One region of the Bradyrhizobium sp. MI1.3 genome, then DNA from elsewhere that is predicted to be linked to it. Evidence: predicted binding sites of a transcription regulator. Region 1 holds the regulator's gene; each other region holds the start of a gene.
The links. Region 1 encodes PhoB, which activates phosphate uptake and scavenging genes when phosphate is short. Its sites were predicted from a motif close to TGTCATNNANCTGTCAT; they were not measured.

Region 1 (9,828 bases):
GAAGTCCGCGAAACTTTCATTGCACAGGCGCGCGGCAAGCTTTTCGCCGTCCGGGCTCTGGAACAGGTTCGACATGTGCCAGAGCTTCGTGGCCTGTTCCTGCAACGCCGCGACCAGCGCCGGATGGGCATGGCCGAGCGCATTCACCGCCACCCCGGAGGTGAAATCGAGATAGCGCTCGCCATTGGTCGCGATCAGCCAGCAGCCTTCGCCACGCTCGAAACCGAGGTCGGACCTGGCGAAAACGGGGAGCAAATGCGGCGCTGCGCTGTTAGTCATGACGGTCACTTGAATGTTGCGGACGGTGTAAGCGTGCATTACGCAACGCACCATCGACCGGCCCGGAAAACGAAACGTGCCGCCTCTTGAGGGCGGCACGTGCGACTATCTTAGGCCTGGTGAAACGGGTGTCAATGCCGCCCGGAAAGCCTCGCGAAACGCTGAATCCGTAGTCTTGCGGTGCCGATTTTGCGGGATTTAGCCACGGAACATGTGGAAGCGAGTCGGCGGACTCTTGCGCGGGAGTCACGCCATATTGTAGCGTTTGGATTGTCAGATACGACATCTCGTGCAGTGGTTCTGATCTTTAAGTCCTTATGTACCGGCGTAAACGTTCGGGCGTTCAAGACGCGCCCGGCGAGCCTTAAGGGATTCTGGCGGCACGGGTTTTTGAAGGCTTAGGCATTCGCTGCGAGGCCCCAGGATGGCTGGCGCGCAGCGAGGGAAAGGGTGCAATGACGGTTTTGACCTGGTCCGATGATCGCGTCGAGCAGCTGAAAAAGCTCTGGGAGGCCGGACTTTCGGCCAGCCAGATCGCGGCGGAGCTCGGCAATGTGACCCGCAATGCCGTGATCGGCAAAGTGCACAGGCTCGGTCTTTCGGGCCGCGCCAAGAGCCCATCATCGGCAGCGCCCCGGCCGCGCAAGGCGCGCCCCGCGCAGCACATGATGCGGGTGAGCCGCCCGATCTCGCGCGGCAACACCGCGCTGGCGCAGGCCTTCGAGGTCGAGGCTGAGCCGGATCCGGTCACCTACGACAACGTGGTGCCGATGAGCCAGCGGCTGTCGCTGCTCGAATTGAACGAGGCGACCTGCCACTGGCCGGTCGGCGATCCCTCGAGCCCGGACTTCTTCTTCTGCGGTGGACGGGCGCTGTCCGGCCTGCCCTATTGCGCCCAGCACTCGCGTGTTGCGTACCAGCCGGCGTCGGATCGGCGCCGCGCACCGGTGAAGCCGGGTCCGCGGTAATCAGGGCAAGTCGTCGCGCAAAGACAGTTCAATAATTTCAGTGTCGTCCTGGCGAAAGCCAGGACCCATACTCCGAGCACGCAGTAGTCGTGCGAAAGGGGTAACTCTGAGTCTTCGCCAAACCACTCCCTGTGGTTATGGGTCCCGGATCAGCGCTCGCTTGTCCGGGACGACATCGGAGAATGCAGGGACAGCTCGCCAACAAACAAGCCTGCAACCCTACACCTGCTCCGCCTTCGCAAACCGATCATCCAGCGCGTAGCCGGCGCCGCGGACGGTGCGGATCGGGTCTTGCTCGCGGCCGAGATTGAGCAGCTTGCGCAGGCGGCCGATATGCACGTCGACGGTACGCTCGTCGATATAGATGTCGCGGCCCCAGACGCTGTCGAGCAGTTGCTCGCGCGAGAACACCCGGCCCGGATGCTCCAGGAAGAACTCCAGCAGGCGATATTCGGTCGGACCGAGATCGATCGGCCGGCCCGATCGCGCCACGCGGCGCTTGTCACGGTCGAGCTCGATGTCGCCAAAAGCAAGCACGGTGGCGAGCCGCTCCGGGCTTGCACGCCGCAGCAGGCCCTTCACGCGTGCCAGCAGCTCCGGCACCGAGAACGGCTTGACGATGTAATCGTCGGCGCCGGTCGCAAGACCCCGCACCCGCTCGCTCTCCTCACCGCGCGCGGTGAGCATGATGATCGGGAGCTGCTTGGTCTCGGGACGGGTGCGAAGCCGCCGGCACAATTCGATGCCTGACAGGCCCGGCAGCATCCAGTCGAGCACGATCAGATCGGGGATGTGCTCCTTGAGGCGGGTGTCGGCGTCGTCGCCGCGCATCACCGTCTCGACGTCATAGCCGTCGCCTTCGAGGTTGTAGCGGAGAAGCTCGGTCAGGGCTTCCTCGTCCTCAACCACCATAATGCGTGCGCCCATCGCGTCGTCGCTCCCTTAAGTCTTCAGGTGTTCGGTACCGTGTTGGCGAAGGTCGTCATGTCGCCCTTCGGCCGCTTGTCGGTGATCGCCTGGCCCTCGATCATGTAGAACACGGTCTCGGCGATGTTGGTGGCGTGGTCGCCGATCCGCTCGATGTTCTTGGCGCAGAACATCAGGTGAATACAGAACGAGATGTTGCGCGGATCCTCCATCATGTAGGTGAGGAGCTCGCGGAACAGCGAGGTGCAGATGGCGTCGACTTCCTCGTCGCCCTTCCACACCGCCATCGCCGCCGGCAAATCATGCGCGGCATAGGCGTCCAGCACCGACTTGACCTGCTGCTGCACGAGGTCGGTCATGTGCTCGAGGCCGCGGAACAGCTTGAGCGGATGGAAGTCCGTCTCCAGCGCCGCGACGCGCTTGCCCATGTTCTTGGCGAGGTCGCCGATGCGCTCGAGATCGGTCGCGACGCGCATGGCGCCGACGATCTCGCGCAGATCGACCGCCATCGGCTGGCGGCGGGCGATGGTGAGCACCGCACGCTCCTCGATGCGCTTCTGCAGCGCGTCGAGCTCGGTGTCGATGGCGACGACGCGCTGGCCGAGCGGGACGTCGCGGCGGATCAGCGCGTCGACGGACTCGACGATCATGCGCTCGGCGATGCCGCCCATCTCGGCGACCAGGCGGGTGAGTTCCTGGAGGTCGGTGTCGAAAGCCTTTGCGGTATGTTCGGAAGCCATGTCGCGTCTCCTCAGCCGAACCGGCCGGTGATGTAATCCTGCGTGCGCCGGTCGGTCGGCGACGTGAAGATCTTGCTGGTGTCGTCGAACTCGATCAGCTCGCCGAGATACATGAAGGCGGTCTTGTCGGAGACGCGCGCCGCCTGCTGCATGTTGTGGGTGACGATCGCGATCGTGTAATCCTCGGACAGCTCCTGGATCAGCTCCTCGACCTTGGCGGTCGAGATCGGGTCGAGCGCCGAACAGGGTTCGTCGAACAGGATCACCTCGGGCCGCACCGCGACGGTGCGGGCGATGCAGAGGCGCTGCTGCTGGCCGCCGGAGAGCGACAGGCCGGAGGCGTTGAGCTTGTCCTTGACCTCGTTCCACAGCGCGCCGCCGCGCAGCGCCTTCTCGACGCGGCCGTCCATTTCGGACTTCGAGATCTTCTCATACAGGCGGATGCCGAACGCGATGTTCTCGTAGATCGTCATCGGGAACGGCGTCGGCTTCTGGAACACCATGCCGACGCGGGCGCGCAGCAAATTGAGGTCCAGCTTGCCGTCGAGGATGTTGGTCTGGTCGAGCATCAGCTGACCAGTGGCGCGCTGGCCGGGATAGAGGTCGTACATCCGGTTGAAGATGCGCAGCAGGGTCGACTTGCCGCAGCCCGACGGACCGATGAACGCCGTGACGCGATTGGCGCCCAGCGTCAGGTTGATGTTCTTCAGCGCGTGGTGCTCGCCGTAATAGAAGTTCAGGTTGCGCACGGTCACCTTCGGGGGCGCCTCCGGCAGCACCGGCGCGTGGGGCAGCCCACCGGCCGCGCTCATCGATACGGAAAGATCACTCATTTTGCGGTCCTCTCGGCGCCAAGGATGCGCGCGCCAATATTAAGGGCAAGAACGGTCAGGGTGATGAGCAGCGCCCCGCTCCAGGCCAATTGCTTCCAATAGGCATAGGGGCTCTGCACGAAGTTGTTGATGGTGACAGGCAGGTTCGCCATCGTCTTATTCAGGCCGAGGCTGAAGAACTGGTTCGACAGCGCGGTGAACAGCAGCGGCGCAGTTTCACCGGCGACGCGAGCGGTTGCGAGCAGCACGCCGGTGATGAGGCCGGAGCGCGCGGCGCGATAAGCGATCCGCTTGATCACCAGCGAACGCGGCAGGCCGAGCGCCGAGGCCGCCTCGCGCAGCGCGTTCGGCACCAGCAGCAGCATGTCCTCGGTCGTGCGCAGCACCACCGGGATCACGATGACCGCGAGCGCGAGCGAGCCTGCGATCGCCGAGAAGCCGCGCATCGGCACCACCACCGCGCCGTAGATGAACAGGCCGATGATGATCGAGGGCGCCGAGAGCAGGATGTCGTTGATGAAGCGGATCACCGAGGTCAGCCGGTCATTGCGGCCGTATTCGGCGAGATAGGTGCCGGCGAACATGCCGAGCGGCGCGCCAATGCCGACGCCGATCACGGTCATGATCAGCGAGCCGACGATGGCGTTGAGCAGGCCGCCCTCGTTCGATCCGGGAGGCGGCGTGTTCTCGGTGAACAGCTGGACATTGAGTCCCGCCAGTCCATTGTAGAGCAGCGTGATCAGGATCAGCGCGAGCCAGGTGACGCCGAAGGCCGTTGCGGCGATGCAGAGCCCGCGAACGACGATGTCCTTGCGGCGGCGGCGTGAATAGATCGGATTCATGGCGCTAGTTCCCCGCCTTCTTTTCCAGCCGCATCAGCATCAGCCGCGCCGCTGCGAGCACGAAGAAGGTCAGCACGAACAGCAGGAGGCCGAGCAGGATCAGGCCGGACTGGTGCAGGCCGTCGCTCTCGGCGAACTCGGATGCGATCGCCGCCGAGATCGTGGTGCCGGGGGCGAAGATCGAGGACGAGATCCGGAACGAGTTGCCGATGATGAAGGTCACCGCCATGGTCTCGCCGAGCGCCCGGCCCAGCGCCAGCATGACGCCACCGATGACGCCGACGCGGGTGTAGGGGATCACCACGCTGCGGACGACTTCCCAGGTGGTGCAGCCGACGCCGTAGGCGGCTTCCTTCAGCACCGGAGGCACGGTCTTGAACACGTCGACTGAGATCGAGGTGATGAAGGGCAGCACCATGATGGCGAGGATCAGCGCGGCATTGAACAGGCTGAGATAGGACGGGGGACCTGCGAAGATCGCGCCCAGCACGGGCACGCCGTCGAAGATCTTGATCATGAAGGGCTGGAACGTGTTGGCGAGGAACGGACCCAACACGAAGAAGCCCCACATGCCGTAGATGATCGAGGGGATGCCGGCGAGCAGCTCGATCGCCATGCCGATCGGGCGGCGCAGCCGTTGCGGGCAGAGCTCGGTGAGGAAGATCGCAATGCCGAGACCCACGGGAATGGCGATCAGCATCGCGATGAAGGAGGTGACGAGCGTGCCGTACATTGGCCCGAGCGCGCCGAGCACCGGCGGATCGGCCGACGGCGCCCAGCGCTGCGTCCACAGGAACGAGACCCCGAATTCCTTCATCGCCGGGAAGGCGCCGACGATCAGCGAAATGATGATGCCGCCGAGGATCAGAAGCACCGAGATCGCGGAGAGCCGCGTGATCCAGTAGAAGGTAACGTCGCCGAGCTTGAACGCGCTCAAGGCCTTGGCGCGATCATACGGTCCGGCGTCGTCGATTACATCGCTCTGAACGGCCATCTCTGCCACGCCGATCCCCTGTACTAAATAGCATACGTTTTTTTGTTGGTCCGTGCCCCGGATGCGGCGCAGCGCATCCGGGGCACGAGCGTCGCGAAGCTAGCTCTTGATTTCGGCAGCCCAGGTCTTCTCGATCAGCTGAACGACCGGGTCCGGCATCGGGATGTAGTCGAGCTCTTCAGCCGCCTTGCCGCCGTTCTTGAAGGCCCAGCGGAAGAACTTGATGGCTTCCTGCGAGGCCGCCTTGTCGGTGGCGTCCTTGTGCATCAGGATGAAGGTCGCCGCCGTGATCGGCCAGGACTTCTCGCCGGGCTGGTCGGTCAGGATGACGTAGTAGCCGGGAGCCTTGGCCCAGTCGGCGTTGGAGGCGGCCGCCTGGAACGCTTCGACGGTGGGCTGCACCGGCTTGCCGGCCTTGTTGACGAGACCGGTGTAGGTCAGCTTGTTCTGCTTGGCATAGGCGTACTCGACGTAGCCGATCGAGTTCTTGGTCTGGCTGATGTTGCCGGACACGCCTTCGTTGCCCTTGGCGCCGACGCCGACCGGCCACTCGACCGCGGTACCCTCACCGACCTTGCTCTTCCAGTCCGCGCTGGCCTTGGCGAGGTAGTTGGTGAAGTTGAAGGTGGTGCCAGAGCCGTCCGAACGGCGGACCACGGTGATGGCCTCCGAGGGCAGCTTCACGTTCGGGTTGAGCTTCTTGATCGCGGCGTCATCCCATTTGGTGATCTTGCCGAGATAGATGCTGGCCAGCGTCTCGCCGTCGAACACCATCTCGCCGGGCTTCACGCCCTCGATGTTGACGACGGGAACGATGGCACCCATCACCATCGGCCACTGGACGAGGCCGTCCTTCTCGAGCTGCTCGGCCTTGAGCGGCGCGTCGCTGGCGCCGAAGGTCACGGTCTTGGCCTGGATCTGCTTGATGCCGCCGCCGGAGCCGATCGACTGGTAGTTCAGACCGTTGCCGGTCTCCTTCTTATAGGCGTCAGCCCATTTGGAATAGATCGGGAACGGGAACGTCGCACCGGCACCGGTGATATCGGCAGCAAAGGCCGCCGTCGTCGATGCGGCGACGATGCCAGCAGCGACGAGTGTTTTGAGGAAATTCATGCTGGTCTCCATACAGGGGAGCGAAGCGCCATCCGCGCCCGATCGCGCTCCCCGTGCCGCCCCTTTAGGAGCGGACAGCTGAGCTTTTACGAAGGTTTGGTGACAGTCGGATGACAGCGTTAAGCAGCTGAAATCGCTGGAATTTAGCTCAGAGCCGCAGGCTTGCCCTGGGGGAAACAGGCGGTGAAAGTGGCGCCCTGTTTGGGCACGCTTTCGATCAAAAGCCGGCCGCGATGGCGGTTAAGAATATGTTTCACCAGCGATAATCCGAGGCCGGTGCCGCCCTGCGAGCGGCTGTCGCCGACATCGACCCGGTAGAACCGTTCGGTCAGCCGCGGCAGATGCTCCGGCGCGATGCCGGGGCCGAAATCCCGGACCAGGACCCGGATTTCCTGAGTTCCATCAGGGGCGGCGCCTGGCATCAGCGACACGATGACGCGACCGCCCGCGGCGCCGTATTTGAGCGCGTTCTCGATCAAATTCTCGAACAGGCGGAGCAGCTCCTCGCGGTCCCCCGCGATCAGTACCGGGATCTCAGGGAGCTGGGTCTCGACCTCGACCTGGCGTTCCCGCGCCAGCGGCTCGAGCCCGTCGGCGACCTGCAAGATGATCGGCAGCAGGTCGACGAGGGTGTCGGGCCGCACATGGGCCGACAGCTCCACCCGCGACAGCGACAGCAGATCGTCGATCAGGCGCGCCATCCGGGTGGCCTGGTTGTGCATGATGCCGAGGAAGCGCTCGCGCGCCTTGGGATCGTCCTTGGCCTGCCCCTGAAGCGTGTCGATGAAGCCGGACAGTGCGGCCAGCGGCGTGCGCAGCTCGTGGCTGGCGTTGGCGACGAAATCGGCCCGCATCTCCTCGACCCGACGCAGCGGCGTCTGGTCGTGAAAGGTCATCAGCATGCATTTGTCGGCGCCGCCGAAGGTGGTCGGCACCGGCACCGGCGTGATGGTCAGCTCCATCCAGCGATCGACCGGGACATGGTCGAGATAGGTCGCGCGCCGCGGCTCGGTGGTCGCGATCGACTCGCGCAGCGCCGTGATGATCTCGGGCGAGCGCAGCGCGAACTGAGCGAGCTCATTTCGGCGCAGCGCCGGCGCGAGCTGGGCGGCTGCGGCGTTGAGATGGATGACGCGGCCGGCGCGGTCGAGCAGCACCGCGGGATCGGGCATGCCGGCAACCACCGCGGCGACCGCCGCGCTCTCGACCGGGTTGACGCGGCGGGTCTCTTCGCGCGAGGCGGCAGTATCGTGCAGGCGCCACGGGATCAGCGCTGCGGCCGCGACGCAGAAGAACACCGCAATCGCATGCAGTGCCGACAATTCGCCCAGCGAGACCACCACCGACAGCGCCAGCGCCGCGGCGATCAGGATGACGGTCGAGTGCCGCAGCCGGTCGGACCAGGGCTGGGAGGAGGGAGAAGATGGGGCGTCGATCGCCATCGGGGCGGGCTTCTCCAAAGGACGTTGCGCCGGTCAGGCGCCGCTGTCGCTGCGCTTTCTCACGTAAGCGGCTTTAGGCGCGGGCCCGGGGTCGAGCTTGAGCGCCGCCTGCTGCAGGCGCTTCGATCGTGCGCCGATGATAACTTCGCGAAACGTCAGCAAGATTACAGATATGACGAAAGGGGACAGATAATAGAGGACGCGGAACAGCAGCATCCCGCCCAGCAGCTCCTCGCGGTCCATCTGCCAGAGTCCGACCAGCATGGCCGCGTCGAACACGCCAAGGCCTCCGGGCGAATGGCTGGCAAAGCCGAGCAGCGTGGCCGAGACGAAGATCACCGCGACCACCACGAAGCCGAGATTGGGCTCGTCCGGGACCAGCACGTACATCGCCAGCGCGCAGAAGCCGAGATCGATGATGCCGATCGCGATCTGGAGCAGCGTCAGCGGGCCGCCCGGCAGCATCACGGTCCAGGGCCCGCGGCCGACCATCCGGGGCTGGGTCCAGACCCAGACCACGTAGGCGACCAGCCCGACGATGATCATCATCGCCAGCATCCGGTTCAGCCAGGGCGGAAGCATGTCGATCGAGGCCGCGGCCTCCGGATGATAGGAGATGCCGAGGCCCAGCACCGCGGCATTGCCGAGCCAGAAGGTCAGGCCGGCGAGGAAGCAGATCTTTGCGACGTCGATCGCGTTCAGGCCGTAGGCGGAATAGATGCGGTAGCGCACCGCGCCGCCGGTGAAGACGCTGGCGCCGACATTGTGGCCGATCGAATAGCTGGTGAAGGCGGCGAGCGCGTTGATGCGATAGGGGACGTGGGCGTGGCCGATCGCGCGCACGGCGAACAGGTCGTAGAAGGTCAGCGTGAAATAGCCCGCGGCGACGAACAAAGCCGCCAGCGCAATCTGGCTCGGCTCGGTGCTCTTGATCGCTTCGAGGACTTCGTTGACATCGATGCCGCGCAGCATGTGGTAGAGCACATAGCAAGCGATGCCGATGACAGCGACGCTGATCACAACTCCAAGCTTATGCAGGATTTGCTTCTGGCGCAGAAACGTCATCGCCCTGCGTATGGCTTCCAGCATCTAGACCTCGAACAACGCTTCAGCGGCCGGGGTGGCCAGCGAACAGGCGGACGACGCACGGGCACTCGACGAATCCTCGTCAGCGGCTCCGGCATCGCGCATGCCCCCTGCCCCTCCACTAGCGCGTTTTGGGGCGGAGTGGAATTCGACAATTCGAACAAAAAGTCGTGGCTTCAAGGTTTTAGGCAGGTTGCGGGCTCCTGATGCACGGTTTGGCGCTTTCGGCGGCAAGCCTGACGCGAATCTCCATGGCAATCCTGCGCAGACGCCATGAAGTTTTGATGATTTCGGCCGTACAATGTTCCGTCACGGCTTAAGTCGAAATCAATCTATGGGCGGGATTCCGCTGTTGAAAGAGGGTCGCTCCGCGCGCGGCCGCTGCGGCGCGCACGATTACGTGGCCGACGGCTCGCGCTCGATCATCCGGTTGCACTGCGACATCACAGACGTCATCGCGGCCGCCGGCCAGCGGCCGCGATGAGCATGTCGTTCGGAGGTAGCGTTCTGCTCAGGCCGCAAGCTGCGGGCGCACCGCCTCGATGCCCGCGATCCAGCCGGCCACGGAGCGCCCGATCGCCTCGGGGTGATCCTCCTGGAGGAA
Region 2 (9,828 bases), on a different contig from region 1:
CTGCTTCGGCTTCTTTGCAACCGCAGCCTTCGGCTCACGCCGCGCGCCGTCCAGCGCGCTGTCCCTGCCCGTCTTCAGCACCTCGTCCGACAGCTCACTCGACCCGGCGATGCGCGCGAGCAACATGGTGCCGGCCATCGTCGCCAGCGTCGCGATCGCCTGCTTGCGCGCAGCCTTGCGCGGCAGATTCGGGATGAAGTCCGTGATCATCTCGATCATTTCGTCGAGCTTGCCGGCAAAGGCCTTTCGCGTCTTCGGGCTCTCCCGGGCGATCTCGGCGCCGAGCGCGGGGATCGAGCAGCCGTGACCGGGGTTGTCGCGATGCACCGTGGAGAGATAGGTCTCGACGATCTGGGGGAGCTGCTTCTCCGGCGCAACTTGATCGGATTGCTTGCGCCAGTGCTCCATCGAGCGATTCATGGCGTAATCGAACGCCTCGATCACCAGCGCCTCGCGGGAATCGAAATGGGCGTAGAAGCCGCCATGGGTGAGGCCCGCTTCCTTCATGAGATCGGCGACGCCGATGCCGTGGGCACCCTTTTCGCGCAGCCGCACGGAAGCTTTCTTCACGATGCGGTCGTGGGTTTCCTGCTTGTGTTCCCGGGAATAGCGCATGCGGATCTCATTGGATGTCGGAGGTCATCTAATAACACGGATATCGGTCGGACGGCGCATTAATTCCCGGTAAAATTGTTGCCGATCATGGAAAAGGTCGCCGTTGCGTGCACCGCAAGCGCCCCCTTACCGTCGCGGACGAAGCCCTCGGCGTAGCTGGTCTGGCGTCCCAGCTTGATCACCTTGCCTTCGGCGGCGATCAGCCCGGACCGGACCGAGAGCGGACGCAGGAAGGTCATTTTCAGATCGAGGGTGACGGAGCCCTGCCCGGGCTCCAGCCGGGTCGAGATCGCACACCCCATGGCGGTGTCGATCAGCGCGGCGGCTGTGGCTCCGTGCAGGAGGCCGATGGTGTTCTCGAGATCCTCGCGCGGTTCGAGTTCCATGACGATCCGGCCCGGCTCGACCACGGCCATGACGAAGCCGATCAGCTTGGCAAAGGGTGGCGGCGGCAGCCTTCCGTCGCGGATGCCCAGCATCGCATCCATGCCTGACAGGCCCATCGCCACTTTCGCAACCGGCGCAGGCACCTGCCACTCCACCACCCGCTCGCGCCGCTGCGCGGGCGAAAACAGGTCGAGTTGATCGATGTTGGTCATTGCGGCCTCTTTGTATGATTTACATCATATTATGCCGCGGACTTCGCGCTGGCAACTCCCTCCCCGCCCGCTTGACAAGCAATGCGTTTCGGCCCGGAAGTGTGATCCGACCGGCGTATTCGCGCGTCCACGAACTCAGAGATCCCCTCATGGAAATGCTCAACCACCACTGCGGCGTGACGCGCGATGCGCGCGGCGTCGTTCATGTCGCGATCTGCAACGCCGGCTCGCTGAACATTTTGGGCTCGCCCATCACCGATGCGGTGCGCGAAGGCTTGCAGCAGCTCTCGTCCGACCGCAGCATCCGGGTCGTGGTGCTGCGCGGCCAGAGCGAGAAGAGCATGATCGGCGGCGCCGACATCAAGGAGATGGCCAGGCTCGACCAGAATTCCGCCGAGGCTTTCATCAGCCGCCTGCGCGACCTCTGCGAGGCCGTGCGCGCCTTCCCGGCCCCGATGATCGCGCGCATGCCCGGCTGGTGCCTCGGCGGCGGGCTCGAAGTCGCGGCCGCCTGCGATTTCCGCATCGCCGCCCATGACGCGCATTTCGGTATGCCGGAGGTGCGGGTCGGCATTCCCTCGGTGATCCATGCCGCGCTGCTGCCGCGCCTGATCGGGTGGGCCCGCGCGCGCTGGCTGGTGATGACCGCTGAGAACATCGACGCGGCGACGGCTCTGGCGTGGGGACTGGTCGACAAGGTCGCGCCGGAGGGCGGGCTCGATGCCGAGGTCGAGCACCTCGTGAAGGCCCTTCTCGAATGCGGCCCCGAGGCGCTGCGCTCGCAGAAAGCACTACTGCGACAATGGGAGGAGCTGCCGCTGACGGAATCGGTGAATTTGAGCGTCAAGGTGTTCGGCGAGTCGTTCCTGACGGACGAGCCGACGCGACTGATGGGCGCGTTCGTGAATCGGAAGCGGTAGGGCCATCAGCAACGATGTCATGCCCCGCGAAGGCGGGGCATCCAGTACTCCGCGCGCCATCGGTTCAGTCACAACTGCCTCGGCGTACTGGATCGCCCGCCTGCGCGGGCGATGACAGCAAGTTGTGGGACAACCTCGTCCGATCGAACGAGCAAATCTCATCTGAGCCACGACAATTTCTCATGCCGGACGCGGTTGCATTTTTTGCGCCGCATCATATGATGATCATAATCTTACATACCCGACATCATAGGGAGTCTCCACCATGGCCGAAGCCGCCGATCCCGTCGTCATCGTCTCCGCCGTCCGTAGCCCGCTCGGCCGCTTCATGGGCGAGCTGTCGCCGCTCCCCGCGCACAAGCTCGGATCGCACGTGATCGGCGCGGCACTCGAGCGTGCCAAGCTTGCGCCGGAGAAGGTCGACGAGGTCTTCATGGGCTGCGTCCTTCCCGCGGGTCAGGGCCAGGCCCCGGCGCGCCAGGCTGCGCGTGCCGCCGGCTTGCCCGACGCCACCGGCGCGACCACCGTGAACAAGGTCTGCGGCTCCGGCATGAAGGCGACCATGCTGGCGCACGACATCATCCGCGCCGGCTCGGCCGAGATCGTCGTCTCCGGCGGCATGGAAAGCATGAGCAATGCGCCGTATCTGCTCGCCAAGGCGCGCGGCGGCTACCGCGCCGGCCACGACCGCATCATCGACCACATGATGATGGACGGCCTCGAAGACGCCTACGAGACCGGCCGCTCCATGGGCGATTTCGGCGAGGCTACCGCCGAAGCCTATCAGTTCACCCGCAAGGACCAGGACGCCTATGCGATGGAAACATTGGGCCGCGCGCGCAAGGCGGTCGAGGGCGGCGCGTTCAAGGCCGAGATTGCGCCGATCACGCTGAGCGAGAAGGCAGGTCCCCGCATCGTTGCCAATGACGAGCATCCGCTCAAGGTCGATCCCGCAAAGATCCCCGGGCTGAAGCCGGCGTTCCGCGCCAACGGCACCATCACGCCGGCGGCCTCCTCCGCCAACGCCGACGGCGCCGCCGCGCTGGTGCTGACGAAGCGCTCGCTCGCCGATCGCAGCGGCCTGCCGGCTCTCGCCGAGATCAAGGGCCACGCCACCCACAGCCAGGAGCCGCAATGGTTCACCACGGCGCCGATCCCGGCGATCCGCAAGCTGCTCGACAAGATCGGTTGGAGCGCCGGCGATGTCGATCTGTTCGAGATCAACGAAGCCTTCGCCGTGGTGGCGATGGCGGCCCAGCGCGATCTCGGCATTCCCCGCGACAAGCTCAACATCAACGGCGGCGCCTGCGCGCTCGGCCATCCCATCGGCGCCACCGGCGCACGGCTGATCGTGACGCTGCTGCATGCGCTCGAGGCGCGAAACCTCAAGCGCGGCGTGGCGGCGCTCTGCATCGGCGGCGGCGAAGCCACCGCGATCGCGGTGGAGCGCCTGACGCACTGACGTAAAAGTCCGGAAATGAGGGAACTCCGTCATTTCAGACGGACGCGTCCCGTGCCATTCTGCAAACTCGCGCAGGTGTTTCAAATCCTGCCCATCAAGATTGAGGCCCAATGATCTCGAACTGGCTCGCGGCAACGCTCGGCCGCCGCAATATCCACTACGGCTGGGTGATGGTCGGCGTGACCTTCCTCACCGCGCTGATCAGCGCCGGCACGGTCGGCGCGCCCGGCGTGTTCATCGTTCCGCTTCAGAAGGAGTTCGGCTGGAGCACGGCGGAGATCTCCTCCGCGCTGTCGATCCGCTTCATCCTGTTCGGGCTGATGGCGCCGTTCGCGGCTGCCCTGCTCAACCGCTACGGCCTGCGCAACGTCACCCTGACCGCACAGCTCATCGTGGTCTCGGCGCTGGTGCTCTCGCTCGGCATGACAGAGGTCTGGCAGCTCGTCGCGCTGTGGGGCGTCGTGATCGGGATCGGCACCGGCATGACCGCGCTGGTGCTGGGCGCCACCATCGCGACGCGCTGGTTCGCGGCGCGGCGCGGCCTCGTCGTCGGCATCATGACCGCGAGCGTCGCCACCGGCCAGCTCGTGTTCCTGCCGCTGCTGGCAAGCCTGACCGAACGTTTCGGCTGGCGGCTTGCGCTCGGCTTCGTCTGCATCGCGCTTGGTGTTTCTGCCCTGGCGGTCCTGCTCGCGATGCGCGACCGTCCGAGCGATCTGGGCCTGCGCCCGTTTGGCGACAAAGGCACCACACCCCTGCCCCCGCCGCCCGTCAGCCATGGCTCGATCACGGGCGTTGCACTCGGCACGCTGCGCGACGCCTCGAAGAGCAGCGCGTTCTGGGTCCTGTTTGCGACGTTCTTCGTCTGCGGTGCATCCACCAATGGCCTGGTGCAGGTGCATCTGATTCCGATGTGCCTCGATTTCGGCATCCCGCAGGTGCAGGCCGCGGGCTTGCTGGCCGCGATGGGCATCTTCGACTTCTTCGGCACCATCATGTCGGGCTGGCTGTCGGACCGCTACGACAACCGCTATTTGCTGTTCTGGTATTACGGCCTGCGCGGGCTCTCGCTGATCTTCCTCCCCTTCAGCGATTTCTCGTTCTATGGGCTCTCGATCTTCGCGATGTTCTATGGGCTCGACTGGATCGCAACCGTACCGCCCACGGTGCGCCTCACCGCGCAGAAATTTGGGCCCGAGCGCGCCAATCTGGTGTTCGGCTGGATCTTTGCCGGCCACCAGCTCGGTGCAGGCACCGCCGCCTTCGGGGCCGGTTTCTCGCGGACGGTCTATCAGAGCTACCTGCCCGCCTTCTTCATCGCCGGCGCGCTCTGCGTGTTCGCCTCGCTGATCGTGCTGACGCTCTCGCGACAACCGAAGCCAAAGCCGCAAGCCGCGATGGCTTAGTACCTGATCGTGGTGGTGACGCCGAAGACCGCGGCGTCACCAATCCGCGCAACACCGCTCGGGTCGTCCGGATTCGGGATGCCGCCCGAGGGACGGAACACATATTGGAAGTACGGCGCGATCAGCCAGCCCGGCTTGATGTGCGCCTCATAGATCATCTCGATCAGGGTCTCGTTGCTGCGCACTGGGCTCTGGATGCCCGTGAAGAATTGGGTATCGACGTCGAGGTTGCGCGCGGAGTTCGAGATGCGCATGTAGGCCGCCGCCACGCCGAAGCGATCGAGCGGACGACCGGATACGAAGCCGACAAAGCCGATGCCGCCGTCGAGATAGAGATCGATCAGGTTGCGGTCCGGCGGGCTGTAGGCGATGCGGCCGAACGCGGTGACACCCGGGATCGAGGCCGAAGTGGTGCTCTCCCTGACCTCCGGCGGCCGGTACAGCACCTGCTCGATCACCGCGAAGATACCGTAATTGCCGCGAAGCTTTGCCGGAATGCCGCTGCCGTCGGGATCGGCGATCGACCGCCCATCCGTGGCGAAGCGCTGACTGTCGAACGAGCCATAATGCTTCCAGGCGCCCGGCGTAAAATTGCCGGCGAGCGAACGGCCGCCGATATCGAGGTCGTAGTTGAAGCGGACCTGCCCGATCACCCAAGGCGGGTCGTTGACGCGGAAGGCAAGACCATGATGGTCGCGCAGCTGCGGATCCTGATTGCCCGGGCCTGACGGATCGCCATTGAAGACGGCACCGAACGCGGTGATCTGATCGGTCAGCGCGGCCTTGATGCGAATGCCGGGGACTGCGATTGGCGGTGCCGGGCCGCCGGCCGGGAGATTCGAGGCCTTGATCGCGGGCCAGCCGAAGGTGCCGTTGATGAAGAGATCGTCGGTCTGGCTGTCGAAAAACTCGACATCGGCGGCCTGCTGGCCGGCCCTGATGTTCAGGCGGTCGTTGAAGAAGCTCTGCTCGAAATAGGCATTGTAGAGCCGCTGGTCCGGCAACGCCTCGATCTCGCTGATGGTCGCGAGATTCATGATGTAGTTGCGACTGAGGCCTCGCCCGTAGATCACGAACGCGTTGGCGTAGAAGCGGCCGCCGCTCCAGCCGACCAGCTTGTCGAGATCGGCATCGACCGAAAGATCGAGCCGGCCGAAATGGATAGCGCCGCGCCTAACGCCGCCGGACAAATTTCCAATGTTGTCGGCGATGTAGGCGGCGCCGAAATTCAGGCCCTTGTTGGCGAGGCCGTCATGCCACTCGTTGAACCATTTTGGAGCTAGCCACTCCGCCGCGTTCTCGTCCTTGGCGCCGGCCAGCGCGCTGGTGCTCGCGATCGTCCAGGCCAGCACAATCGCGGCCGCATTTCGCAGCGGAAATAGATGTGCGGTCCCGATCACGGCTGATACCGACTGGCGTGCTTTACTTGAAGATACCGGTACGCCGCATGAAGAGATAGGCCGCGCCGACCGACGAGGCCATCAGGAGAGCCGCCCAGAAAAATCCACTCTCGACCTCGGTCAGAGGCAGGCCCTTGGTGTTCATGCCGAAGATGCCGGTGATCAGCGTCGGCGGAAGCAGCAGCGAGGTCACGATCGAGAGCGTGTGGAGGTGGTTGTTGCTTTGCTCCTCGTTCTTGAAGCGCAGCTCCTCCTCGAGCAGGCGGCTGCGTTCGCGCAGTTCCACGATGTCGTGGTCGAGGCCGTCCAGCCGCTGCGCCAGCTTGCCGGCCTGGATACGCAGGTCCGGCGAAAGGTGGTCGGTGTTCTTCTGGTCGAGGCGATGGAACAGCGTACGCAGGCCGGTGAGCTGGCGATGCAGCCTGACGCAGGTCCGGCGCAGCCGGCCAAGATTGCGGCGCATCTCCGGCTTGGCGTCGTCGGCCAGAATTCGCTCCTCGATCTCGTCGATCTCCTGACCGAGCTTATCGGCCATCCTATCAAGCGTGTCGGCGACCTCATCGACGATCTTTTCGAGGAGATGGGCGACATTGTCGACGCGGTAGCCGCCTTCGAGCACCCGGCGTGTCGCATCCGCCGAGCACAGCGCCTGATGGCGGCCGCTGATCAGGAGCCGCTCGGTCATGGCGAAGCGCAGGAACGCGGTCTCCTCCGTCGCACTGCCGATGTCGCGCACGAGGTCGGAGAACACGCCGTAGACGCAGTGGTCGATGACGTGAAGCTGCTGGAAGGTGTCGTTGGACAGCAAGAGTTCGCGCGCGAGCGGCGGCAGCTGTGATGCGGCGATCCACGGCCGTGCGCGCGTGTCCGTGAGGTTGAAATGCAACCAGAGCCGGCCGTCGTGACTGAACTCGATCGGCTGGTCGATCGGCAGCGCCTCGGCGCCGCCGTCGCTGTGGAGGCGGAATGCCCACACCAGGCCGGGAATGCAAGGCACGGAATCCGATATCGTGCTGACAAGCTTAGCCGGCTCGGCCATACCAACTCCCACCGTCAACGAATGCCCCGCTCCGGAAGATGGCTGACGGCATCTCCCGGACCTTCGCGGGTACTCAATTACGGCATTGTTACAGTTTGATGATGACGCCCTACTCGGCGGCCAGCCCGGTGGTGGCCAACTCGGCTTCCCTGATGTAGTCGTGCACGACGCGGCCGAACGGCAGCGTCAGGTCGGCGATGTAATGATGCGCGCCGAGGCAGCGGCGGACCGGGAAATCGGCGACGGGCGCATTGACATGCGGCACCAGATGCAGCCGGCCGGGCCCCATCCAGGAGCCCTTCGGCACGATGTCGATGAGGTTGATCGCGACCAGTTGGCAGATCTCGAGGCGGCCGTCGACGCCGGGGATCATCTTCAGATTGATCTGCGTTTTCGACAGCGTCGCCCGGGTCAGATCGCCGTTGCCGGCCATGCTCTCGTGCTTGTAGCCCATCGTGCCCATGGCGACGAGTTGGCCGGCATATTCCAGCGTGCCCGTCAGCGTGTCTTTGACGATCTCGAGTTTGGGATGGGCGTATTTCTTGGGAAAGCCCCAGATCTCGCGGCCGGCGGCGATCGGCGGATCATCGTCCAGATACATCTGCGAGACGAAGTTGACCTCCTCGCCGTGCAGGCGCGCGGGGATGACGAGGCCGGATTCGGTGTAGCTGCCGAAGCCGGACGAGTCCGGCATCCTGATCCATTCGTAATGCACGATCGGCTGGTCGATCGGCTCCAGCGGCTCAGGCAGGCCGGCGCGGATCAGGTCCGGATCAGTCTCGTAGGTGATGACGAGGAATTCACGGTTGACGAAGCGATAGGGCCCGGCCGGATAGCTCGGCCCAGCCGCCGGCATCGACGGAAGCCTCAGCAAATCTTCCCTGCGCATCGCTGGTCTCCTCTCGTGGTGCTCATGTGATGCCCACCCGGCGGCGTCAGGCGGCGATGCAGATTGCTAGCCGCCGTCATTGACTGCGATGTGAAGGATTTCCGTCAGCCGCACGACCGCAGCCATTCCCAAGGCGGTCATGGTGCATGCAAGCGATGCACCGGCGCCAGAATGTCATCACGCCGTCACCGCCCGACGCAATCGTTTGGCCTCTGTCATTGAAGCATGATCTCCATGCTTGCCAGGAGGCACACCATGGACGCCCGAACGTCGCAACCGGCTCATCAGACGCATCAGCCTCCCGCACGAGGCTGGCGGCCCGAGCGCTGCGACCGCGTTGCGCTGGTGCTGCAAGGTGGCGGCGCGCTCGGCGCGTACCAGGCCGGCGTCTACCAGGCGCTGCACGAGGCCGGCATCGAGCCCGACTGGGTCTGTGGCGTCTCGATCGGCGCGATCAACTCCGCCATCATCGCGGGCAACAAGCCGGAGAAGCGGCTCGAGGCGCTGCGCATCTTCTGGGAGCGCATCACCAACCGCAAGATCTGGCACTACACGCCTGACGGAGACATCTTCCGCCAGTGGCGCAATCTCACCAGCGCGTGGATGACGTCGGCGATGGGCCAACCGGGCTTCTTCAGCCCGCATCAGGTCAATCCCTGGCTGAGCCCGGTCGGCGCCCGGACCGCCACCAGCTATTACGACACGATGCCGCTGAAAGAGAGCCTGCTCGAGCTCGTCGACTTCGACCTCATCAACGAGAAGAAGGTTCGCTTCGCGGTGGGCGCCGTGAACGTGCTCTCCGGCAATTTCATCTATTTCGACAATTCCCACGACGAGATCGAGCCGGAGCACATCATGGCTTCCGGCGCCCTGCCGCCGGCACTGCCGATGGTGCGGATCGGCACCGATCATTTCTGGGACGGCGGCATCGTCTCCAACACGCCGCTTCAGCACCTGCTCGACCAGGAAGACGCGCTCAATTCGCTGGTGTTCCAGGTCGACCTGTTCAGCGCACGCGGCGTGCTGCCGCGCTCGATCCAGGACGTGATGGCCCGCCACAAGGACATCATGTATTCCTCGCGCACCCGCCACAACACCGACGTCTACCGCCGCACCCACAACCTCAAGGTCCTGCTCTACAAGGCCTTGGCCAAGCTGCCCGACGAGCAGCTCTCCGAGGAGGAGCGCAAACTCAAGTCGAGCCTGCGCCACATGCCTGAGATCGCGATCCTGCATCTGATCTACCAGCAGAAGGCCTACGAGGGCGACGCCAAGGACCACGAGTTCTCGGGCACCTCGATGCGCGAGCACTGGACCTCCGGCTACGAAGACACCAAGCGCACCCTGAAGCGCCGCGACTGGATCAAGATGCCCGACGAAGGCATGGGCCTCGTGGTGCACGACGTGCACCGGGAGACGGAGAGCGCGTAGCTCTATCGTCCCGTCGCGATCACCCAATTCCCGTTCCCGGCTTGCAGGCACACTTTCGCATTCTCGC
Region 3 (9,828 bases), on a different contig from region 1:
CTTGATGAGGCCGTCATGCTGGCCGCGCTCGACCAGTGCGACGATCAGGGCGCGCGGCATGTCGATGCCTTCCACGACGCTGGTGCGGACGCGTCGGTTGCGCAGGGCCTCGGCCCAGCCATGGATACCGACACGGCGGCGCGCTTCGCCGGCGGGGTCGGTGAGCCATTGCGCGTAGACGCCGACCAGTGCGTGAAGTCTTTCGATCGGATCGCCCGATCCTTGCGCGACCGAGTTGAGCACGGCCTCGCGCCGATGCCGGTCGTCGGCGAGTGCCTCGATCAGATCGTCCTTGCTCTGGAAGTAGAGATAGACGGCACCGTGGCTCAGCCCCGACCGTTTGACGATGTCGGCCATCCCGGTCTGGTGAAAACCGTCCTCGGCGAAGCAGGCAAGAGCGGCTTCGAGGATCTGCTGCCGCCGGCTTTCGCGTTGCTTGTCGCTGATCTTGGGCATCCGGCTATCCATAAATAACTGACAGGTCGATCGTTTTATTCGTTCCTCGGGGGAGGTAGTAGATAAGGGCGGCTTAGATAAAAAACGATCAGTCAGTCATTTATATTATCAAAAAGGGATCCCGGTCAATCCCGACGCCCCGGGTCGGGAAACAGGAGGGCTGAACCGTTAAAGGGGACGCCGCCGGCGGCCTGGGACCGCCCCTCGATCGTGCGGTGCTAGAACAGCCGTCCGCCGTTCGGCACGGGCTTGCTCGGCTGCACCAGCACGACCTTGCCGTCGGTATCGGGGAAACCGAGGGTGAGCACCTCCGAGACAACCGGGCCGATCTGGCGCGGCGGGAAATTCACGACCGCGGCCACCTGTTGGCCCACCAGCGTTTCAAGCGGATGATTTTCGGTGATCTGCGCCGAGCTCTTGCGCACACCGATCGCGGGACCGAAGTCGATCCACAGCCGCCAGGCCGGCTTGCGCGCCTCCGGGAACGGCTTCGCATCGACGATGGTGCCGACGCGGATATCGACCGCGAGGAAGGTGTCGAAGTCGATGGTCGGCGACGCAGTCGCGGCTGGATCGTGAGTGACGTGCATGGAGTGTCCGTTCGAAGAGCTGGCGTCATTCGCAATATTGTCGCGCGAACCGGAGTTGCGTACAACGCCTTGGGATCACGATACGACGGATGCGCGAGGAACGTTTTGCCCAACATCATCTACGGCATCAAGAACTGCGACACCATGAAGAAGGCGCGCGCCTGGCTCGACAGCCATGGCGTCGCCTACGCGTTTCACGACTACAAGACGGCGGGCGTGGAGAAGGACAAGCTCAAGCAGTGGAGCGACAGGGTCGGTTGGGAGACGCTGCTCAACCGCGCCGGGACGACATTCAAGAAGCTGCCCGATGCCGACAAGGAAGGCCTCTCCGAGAAAAAGGCGCTGGCGTTGATGCTAGCGCAACCATCGATGATCAAGCGGCCGGTGCTCGAAGTTGGCGGCAAGCTGCTGGTCGGCTTCAAGCCGGACGTCTATGCCAAGGAAGTCAAGACCAAGGAAGCCGCCGCCAAATCGCGCTGAGCGCTAGTTCAGCTCGATGATCTCGCTGGGAAGGCCGGAGCCCTGCTGGTCCGCGAACTCGACCAGCTCGGCCCGCGCGATGCGGCCTGGGGTGCGGTGGAACAGGTCGCGGTCGATCACCGCGCGCAATCTCGGGCGCGGCAGCGCGTCATTTCCGCGCATCAGATTCTTGATCTCGAAGCCGCCGTCCTCGCAGAAGGTCTTGAGCGATGCGATGATGTGACAGACCTTGCCGTCGGTCTGGAACGGCAGCAGCAGGCGCTCATAGGCGACGATACGGCCGTAGATGTCATCGACGTCGGCAACGCTGTAGACTGGCACCCCGCGCGCCACGCATTCATGATAGACCGGCATTACCAGGGGCACGAGACGCGGCCCGATATAGTCGTCGAGCAGAACGCCCTTGCCGGTGTGTCCATAGGCGCGCGAGATGCGCGTACCTTCGCTCTGGATGGTCAGACGCGGTGTCGGCGTCGACATGTCCACCGTATAATAGATCAGATCGGAGAGCTCTTCCTCGAGCCGCGCAGGCTGGTACTCCCAAATCGCCGGGGCCGTCTGCTCGCGCGCATAGAGCCGCAGCCACGTGTTCAGGAGATCACGCTGCCTGATCGACTTGACCACGGAAGGAGCGGCGCTTGCAAAATCCAACACAATATTCCCGGCGAATAGAAATTCCGGACGCATGAAACCCGCGCATGATCCTCGCTGCGGGAAAATTTTCTATGAAGGCTGGCGCATGGAACGAAAGACCGTTAACGACGGCTTGATGACCGGCGCTTTGCGAACCGGGAAGCCGGGCAGGCGCGACATCAAAACACGTCCGACTAAGGGAGCATAAGTCTCCCGGCCGGAGGCCTGACCTGCTCAGCTTTCCGCCTTGCCTAACCCCCGTCACCTCCGGCATATTCCGCGCCCGGAGGCGGCGTTCCGGATGGGCTCCAGGGAGTGGCTCCAAGGCCTCCGGAAAGCCGAAGCAACAAGGATAGCCACGCGCGTTGTGCGGGCAGGGGGAAAACTGTTTGGCCGATGAGTTCATTCTCGAAACGGAAGGCTTGACCAAGGAGTTCGCGGGCTTCTTCGCCGTCCGCGACGTTGCGCTCAAGGTTCGCCGTGGGAGCATTCACGCGTTGATCGGCCCGAACGGTGCCGGCAAGACGACGTGTTTCAATCTTTTGACCAAGTTCCTCAAACCGTCTGCCGGAAAAATCCTGTACAAGGGGCAGGACATCACCGCGATGGCGCCCGCCGATGTGGCCCGCCTGGGGCTGGTTCGCTCGTTCCAGATCTCGGCCGTATTTCCCCATCTCACCGCGCTGGAAAACGTCCGCGTCGCGCTTCAGCGCCAGCACGGCAGCTCCTTCGATTTCTGGCGCTCAAAGTCCGTGCTCAACCAATTCAACGATCGCGCGCGCGAGCTGTTGAACGATGTCGGCCTCAGCGAGTTTTCCAATACGCCCGCGGTCGAGATGCCCTACGGGCGCAAGCGCGCACTGGAGATCGCAACCACGCTCGCACTCGACCCTGAGATGATGCTGCTGGACGAGCCGATGGCCGGCATGGGCCACGAGGACATCGATAAGATCGCGGCGCTGATCAAGCGCATTTCCGCGAAATACACCATCCTGATGGTCGAGCATAATCTGAGCGTCGTGGCCAATCTCTCCGACATCATCACCGTGTTGACGCGCGGGCAGGTGCTCGCGCAAGGCCATTACAGCGAGCTCACCAAGGACGAACGCGTCAAGGAAGCCTATCTGGGAGCCGGTCATGGCTGAGACTGCAACGGCGGAAGCTCCCGCAAAGGCCGCGAGCGGCGGCAACCTCCTCCAGGTCCGCAACCTGGAAGCCTGGTACGGCGAGTCCCACATCCTGCACGGGATCAACTTCGACGTGAACGCAGGCGAGGTCGTCACCCTGCTCGGGCGCAACGGCGCCGGCAAGACCACCACGCTGAAGTCGATCATGGGCATCATCGGCAAGCGCACCGGCTCGGTGAAGTTCAACAACCAGGACATCATCCGCACGACCTCGGACAAGATCGCGCGGATGGGAATCGCGTTCTGCCCGGAAGAGCGCGGAATTTTCTCCAGCCTCGATGTCCGGGAGAACCTGCTGTTGCCACCGGTGGTGCGTCCCGGCGGATTGCCGCTCGAGCAGATCTTCGATCTGTTTCCGAACCTGAAGGAACGGCTCAACAGCCAGGGAACCAAACTCTCCGGCGGCGAGCAGCAGATGCTCGCGATCGCGCGCATCCTGCGCACCGGTGCGAACTTCCTGATGCTGGACGAGCCGACCGAGGGTCTCGCGCCCGTCATCATCCAGCAGATCGGCCACACCATTGCGCGGCTCAAGAAAGAGGGTTTTACGATCCTCCTGGTCGAGCAGAACTTCCGGTTCGCGTCCACCGTCGCCGACCGCTATTACGTGGTCGAGCACGGCAAGATCATTGACGGATTTTCCAATGCGGAGCTTGCCGCCAACATGGACAAGCTCCACACCTATCTCGGCGTCTAGAACTGCCAACAAAAAGATTCATAGGGAAGTAGCATGATGACAAAGTCGATTGCGTCGTTTCTGCTCGGCACGGCGCTGGCCGTGACCGCCACCGGTGCAGCCTTCGCGCAGGACAAGACCGTCAAGATCGGCGCGCTGTCCGATCAGTCCGGGCTCTATGCCGACCTCGGCGGACCGGGCTCGACGCTCGCCGCGCAGATGGCCATTGAAGATTCCGGCCTGGCTGCGAAGGGCTGGAAGATCGACATCATCTCGGGTGATCACCAGAACAAGCCCGACATCGGCACCGCGATCGCGCGGCAATGGTTTGACGTCGACAAGGTCGACGTCATCGTCGACGTGCCGAATTCCGGCGTGGCGCTTGCGGTCAACAACGTCGTCAAGGAAAAGAACGGCGTCTACATCAACTCGGGCGCGGCGACCTCGGATTTGACCAACGCGCAGTGCTCGCCCAACACGGTGCACTGGACCTACGACACCTACATGCTGGCCCACACCACCGGCCAGGCGCTGGTGAAGGCTGGCGGCGACACCTGGTTCTTTCTGACCGCGGACTACGCCTTTGGCGCGGCGCTGGAGCGCGACACCACCGCTGTCGTTACGGCCAATGGCGGCAAGGTGGTCGGCGGCGTCAAGCACCCGCTGAACACGCCGGACTTCTCGTCCTTCCTGCTCCAGGCGCAGGCCTCCAAGGCCAAGATCATCGGCCTTGCCAATGCGGGCGGCGACACCACCAACACGATCAAGCAGGCGGCCGAGTTCGGCATCGTCAAGGGCGGCCAGAAGCTCGCGGCGCTGCTGCTGTTCCTGACTGACGTCAAGGCGATCGGGCTCGAGACCGCTCAAGGCCTCAACTTCACCGAGACCTTCTACTGGGACATGAACGACCAGACCCGGGCGTTCTCCAAGCGCTTCGCCGAGAAGATGAAGAACAACGCGCCGCCGACCATGGTGCAGGCCGGCGTCTATGCGGGCGTGCGTCACTATTTCAAGGCACTGGAAGCGCTCGGCGGCAACCCGCACGACGGCGCCAAGGTCGTCGAGAAGATGAAGTCGATGCCGACGGAAGACGATCTGTTCGGCAAGGGCGAGATCCAGCCCAACGGTCGCACCATCCACAATGCCTATCTGTTCGAGGTGAAGAAGCCCTCCGAGTCCAAGGGACCGTGGGACTTCTACAAGCTGGTCGGCACGGTACCGGGCGACCAGGCCTTCACGCCGCTGTCCGAGAGCAAGTGCGCGCTCTTGAAGAAGTAAGATAACCGCCCGCAGGCCATCAGGCCTGCGGGCGACTTTCAGGGAACGCCGAAGGGACCGGGTGCGGGATCGATGCAGGCTCTTTACGCTCAGCTACTGGTGGGACTGATCAACGGCTCGTTCTACGCGCTGCTCAGTCTCGGGCTTGCCGTGATCTTCGGCATGCTCAACATCATCAATTTCGCCCATGGCGCGCTCTACATGATGGGCGCGTTCGTCGCCTACTTCCTGCTGAACATCGGCGGCATCAACTACTGGTGGGCGTTACTGCTTGCCCCGATCATCGTCGGCATCTTCGGCATGATCCTGGAACGGACCATGCTGCAATGGCTGACGGGGCTCGATCATCTCTACGGCCTGCTCCTGACCTTCGGCATTGCGCTGATCGTGCAGGGCGTGTTCCAGAACTATTTCGGCTCCTCCGGCATGCCTTACGCCATTCCGGACCAGCTCAAGGGCGGCATGAATCTCGGCTTCATGTTCCTGCCCATCTATCGCGGCTGGGTCGTCATCTTCTCGCTGATCGTGTGTGTTGCGACCTGGTTCCTGATCGAGAAGACGCGGCTCGGCGCCTATTTGCGTGCCGCGACTGAGAACCCGACGCTGGTGCGCGCTTTCGGCGTCAACGTGCCGCGCATGATCACGCTGACCTATGGTTTGGGTGTCGGCCTGGCCGCGCTTGCTGGCGTGCTCTCGGCGCCGATCAACCAGGTGCGGCCGCTGATGGGCGCCGACCTGATCATCGTGGTGTTCGCGGTGGTCGTGATCGGCGGCATGGGATCGATCATGGGCTCCATCATCACCGGCTTTGCGCTCGGTGTGATCGAGGGCATGACCAAATATTTCTACCCCGAGGCCTCCAACACCGTCGTGTTCGTGCTGATGGTGCTGGTGCTCTTGGTGAAGCCAACGGGATTGACGGGAAGGGCGGCCTGATATGACAGCCTTGACGGACGACACGCTGCCGGTAACCCCGCGCGCGATCCGCGACGAGATGATCGTGTTCGTGGTGATGGCGCTGCTGCTGGCTTCGGTGCCATTCACGGGAGTCTACCCGTTCTTCGTGATGCAGGCACTGTGCTTCGCGCTGCTCGCCTGCGCCTTCAACCTGCTGATCGGCTATGGCGGTTTGCTGTCCTTCGGTCATGCGATGTTCCTGGGCACGGCCGGCTATTGCAGCGCGCATGCTCTGAAGGTCTGGGCGCTGCCGCCGGAGCTCGGCATCCTCGTCGGCGTCGCCGGTGCCTTCGTGCTCTCGCTCATCACGGGCTATATCTCGATCCGGCGCCAGGGCATCTATTTCTCGATGATCACGCTGGCGCTGTCGCAGCTTCTGTACTTCATCTACCTCCAGGCGCCGTTCACCCATGGCGAAGACGGTATCCAGGGCATCCCGCAAGGACGCATGTTTGGCCTGTTCGATCTGACCAAGCCGACCGTGCTCTATTACGTGGTTCTGGTCGGCTTCCTCGCCGGCTTCTTGCTGATCTTCCGCATCATCAACTCACCGTTCGGCGAAGTCCTCAAGGCGATCCGCGAGAACGAGCCGCGCGCGATCTCGCTGGGTTACCGGACCGATCAGTACAAGTTCCTGGCTTTCGTGCTGTCGGGCACGCTGGCCGGCTTTGCCGGTGCGCTGAAAGTCTTCGTGGCGCAGAATGCCTCGCTCACCGACGTGCACTGGTCGATGTCGGGCGAAGTCGTGCTGATGACGCTGGTCGGTGGTCTAGGAACCGTGTTCGGTCCCGTGGTCGGTGCCTTCGTGATCATCGCCATGCAGCAATATCTGGCGGGGTTCGGGCAGTGGGTGACCGTGATCCAGGGCTCGATCTTCGTGATCTGCGTGCTCACCTTCCGCCGTGGCGTCATCGGCGAAATCGCGCATTACTTCCGGCGGTCGCTGTAAGTCATTGATCTAATGGAAGATGTGTTGACTCGCGAAAGCGGTGGATGATCCGGCTCCACGGGCGTGAGGTGGCACGCGCGTGGATCGAAAATGGTCTATGACAGTTTCATGACGGCCCCCTTTGGCCAAGCCATTATCCAACCGGTAGTTTCTCTCCCATGATGCGATTGTTTCGCTCTTTCCTGCCCAAGGAAGAACGGTTCTTCGACCTGTTCGACCGCCACGCCCAGACCGTGATCCAGGGCTCGATCGCGCTCCAGAGCATGCTCAACGGGGGCGAGGAGACGCCGGTCTATTGCCAGCGCGTCAACCAGTTCGAGAACGATGCGGACAATATCACCCGTGAGGTGCTGACGGCGGTGCGTCGCACCTTCATCACCCCGTTCGACCGCGGCGACATCAAGAACCTGATCACCTCGATGGACGACGCCATCGACCAGATGCAGCAGACCGCCAAGGCCGTGATGCTGTTCGAGGTCCGCAGCTTCGAGCCGCCGATGCGGGAGATCGGCGGGCTCCTGATCGAATGCGCCAATCTGGTCGGCCGTGCGCTGCCGTTGATGCAGAAGATCGGTCAGAACGTGGCTATGCTGACTGCGATCACCGAAGAGCTGGGCAAGCTGGAAGGCCGCGTCGACGATCTCCATGATATCGGGCTGAAGGAACTGTTCCTCAAGCATCGCGACGGCAACGCGATGGATTTCATCGTCGGCGCAGAGATCTACGACCATCTCGAGAAAGTCGCCGACCGCTTCGACGACGTCGCGAACGAGATCAACAGCATCGTCATCGAGCAAGTTTAGGGCAGGGGCGACGCCGTGGATGTTGCGTTGGGTCTTCCCGTCCTGGTCGGATTGATTGCCGTCGCGCTGCTGTTCGACTTCCTGAACGGCCTGCACGACGCCGCCAATTCGATTGCGACCATCGTCTCGACCCGCGTGCTGCGGCCGCAATACGCGGTGTTCTGGGCCGCGTTCTTCAATTTCGTCGCCTTCATGGTGTTCGGACTGCACGTCGCCCAGACCATCGGCACCGGCATCATCGATCCCGCGATCGTGGATGCCCAGGTGATCTTCGCCGCGCTCGTCGGCGCCATCGTCTGGAACCTCGTGACATGGGCCCTCGGCATCCCATCGTCCTCGTCTCATGCATTGATCGGCGGCTTGTTTGGTGCCGGTGTGGCCAAAGCCGGCCTTTCGGCGGCGGTCTGGAGCGGATTGTCCAAGACGGTGATCGCTATCGTGCTGTCTCCGCTCGTCGGCTTCCTGCTCGCGATGGTGCTGGTCGCGATCGTCTCCTGGGCCTCGGTGCGCTCCACGCCCTTTGCCGTGGATCGCGCCTTCCGCATCCTGCAATTCGCCTCCGCCTCGCTCTATTCGCTTGGCCATGGCGGCAACGATGCGCAGAAGACCATGGGCATCATCGCCGTGCTGCTCTATTCGCAGGGCCAGCTCGGCGGCGAATTCTTCGTCCCCTTCTGGGTGGTGCTCTCGTGCCAGGCCGCGATGGCGATGGGGACGCTGATGGGCGGCTGGCGCATCGTTCGCACCATGGGCCTGCGCATCACCAAGCTGACCCCGATGCAGGGCTTTTGCGCCGAGACCGGCGGTGCCGCGACCCTGTTCATGGCGACCTTCCTCGGCGTTCCAGTCTCGACCACCCACACCATCACCGGGGCCATCGTCGGCGTCGGCGCCGCCCGCCGCCTTTCGGCGGTGCGCTGGAACGTCGCCAGCTCGATCGTCTATGCCTGGGTGATCACGATGCCGGCCTCGGCCATCGTCGCCGCGCTCTCCTGGTGGGCGGTCAAGCTCTTCGTCAAGTAACCAGCTTCAGCCCGACAATCCCGGCGACGATCAGCCCGATGCTGGCGAGGCGGAACGCGGTGGCCGGCTCGCCGAACAGGATGATGCCGAGCGTCGCGGTACCGACCGCGCCGATGCCGGTCCAGACGGCATAAGCGGTTCCAATCGGCAGCGATTTGAGGGCGAGCCCGAGCAGGAGGATGCTGCCGGCCATGGCGCCGAGTGTGAGGACTGACGGAACGAGCTTGCTGAACCCCTCGGTATATTTGAGGCCGATCGCCCAGGAGACCTCCAGCAGACCGGCGACGAACAGGATGCTCCAGGCCATGACGACCCTCCATTCAAGGCAGGGTCGTCCCCGCGACTGGCGTGCCGATAGGAAGGGAAGGCCGTCCCTCCCAAACAAGCCCGATATGGGGCTGGCCGGAAGGCTCCGCAATCACCAGATGAGGCTTGATCAGGCTCATTTTCCCTGCCAAACGCTGCCGCAATGTCCGACATCGCCACCACAGCCGAATCGACGGCCCGTTCCTCGCTTGCCGCTGAAGTGTCGCGGCGGCGTACCTTTGCGATCATCTCGCATCCGGACGCCGGCAAGACCACGCTGACCGAAAAGCTGCTGCTGTTCGGTGGCGCCATCAATCTGGCCGGCCAGGTCAAGGCCAAGGGCGAGCGCCGCAACACGCGTTCGGACTGGATGAAGATCGAGCGCGAGCGCGGAATCTCGGTCGTGACCTCGGTCATGACCTTCGAGTTCGAGGGCCTCGTTTTCAACCTGCTGGACACGCCGGGTCACGAGGACTTTTCGGAAGATACC

Region 2: the regulator PhoB is predicted to act here: its motif matches at 8,503-8,519, upstream of AC0L3A_RS01085 (acetoacetate decarboxylase).
Region 3: the regulator PhoB is predicted to act here: its motif matches at 7,304-7,320, upstream of AC0L3A_RS01605 (DUF47 domain-containing protein).

Annotation. Positions count from the first base shown of each region.
Region 1 covers NZ_JBVVPQ010000036.1:66,209-76,036, reverse strand. The annotation lists gene AC0L3A_RS24770 (aspartate aminotransferase family protein) at 1-279, opposite strand, end outside; gene AC0L3A_RS24765 (GcrA family cell cycle regulator) at 735-1,247, shown strand; gene phoB (phosphate regulon transcriptional regulator PhoB) at 1,467-2,174, opposite strand; gene phoU (phosphate signaling complex protein PhoU) at 2,198-2,914, opposite strand; gene pstB (phosphate ABC transporter ATP-binding protein PstB) at 2,926-3,747, opposite strand; gene pstA (phosphate ABC transporter permease PstA) at 3,744-4,589, opposite strand; gene pstC (phosphate ABC transporter permease subunit PstC) at 4,594-5,583, opposite strand; gene pstS (phosphate ABC transporter substrate-binding protein PstS) at 5,683-6,696, opposite strand; gene AC0L3A_RS24730 (ATP-binding protein) at 6,840-8,138, opposite strand; gene AC0L3A_RS24725 (putative bifunctional lysylphosphatidylglycerol flippase/synthetase) at 8,172-9,227, opposite strand; gene AC0L3A_RS24720 (hypothetical protein) at 9,577-9,708, shown strand; gene AC0L3A_RS24715 (haloalkane dehalogenase) at 9,736-9,828, opposite strand, start outside.
Region 2 covers NZ_JBVVPQ010000002.1:136-9,963, reverse strand. The annotation lists gene AC0L3A_RS01120 (TetR/AcrR family transcriptional regulator) at 1-615, opposite strand, end outside; gene AC0L3A_RS01115 (PaaI family thioesterase) at 675-1,214, opposite strand; gene AC0L3A_RS01110 (enoyl-CoA hydratase) at 1,364-2,134, shown strand; gene AC0L3A_RS01105 (acetyl-CoA C-acyltransferase) at 2,400-3,596, shown strand; gene AC0L3A_RS01100 (MFS transporter) at 3,707-5,002, shown strand; gene AC0L3A_RS01095 (carbohydrate porin) at 4,999-6,402, opposite strand; gene AC0L3A_RS01090 (transporter) at 6,425-7,441, opposite strand; gene AC0L3A_RS01085 (acetoacetate decarboxylase) at 7,551-8,330, opposite strand; gene AC0L3A_RS01080 (patatin-like phospholipase family protein) at 8,586-9,761, shown strand.
Region 3 covers NZ_JBVVPQ010000002.1:86,373-96,200, forward strand. The annotation lists gene AC0L3A_RS01560 (TetR/AcrR family transcriptional regulator) at 1-456, opposite strand, end outside; gene AC0L3A_RS01565 (tRNA-binding protein) at 675-1,046, opposite strand; gene AC0L3A_RS01570 (ArsC family reductase) at 1,152-1,526, shown strand; gene AC0L3A_RS01575 (hypothetical protein) at 1,530-2,213, opposite strand; gene AC0L3A_RS01580 (ABC transporter ATP-binding protein) at 2,549-3,304, shown strand; gene AC0L3A_RS01585 (ABC transporter ATP-binding protein) at 3,297-4,043, shown strand; gene AC0L3A_RS01590 (ABC transporter substrate-binding protein) at 4,077-5,300, shown strand; gene AC0L3A_RS01595 (branched-chain amino acid ABC transporter permease) at 5,373-6,236, shown strand; gene AC0L3A_RS01600 (branched-chain amino acid ABC transporter permease) at 6,238-7,206, shown strand; gene AC0L3A_RS01605 (DUF47 domain-containing protein) at 7,365-8,009, shown strand; gene AC0L3A_RS01610 (inorganic phosphate transporter) at 8,025-9,032, shown strand; gene sugE (quaternary ammonium compound efflux SMR transporter SugE) at 9,025-9,339, opposite strand; gene AC0L3A_RS01620 (peptide chain release factor 3) at 9,502-9,828, shown strand, end outside.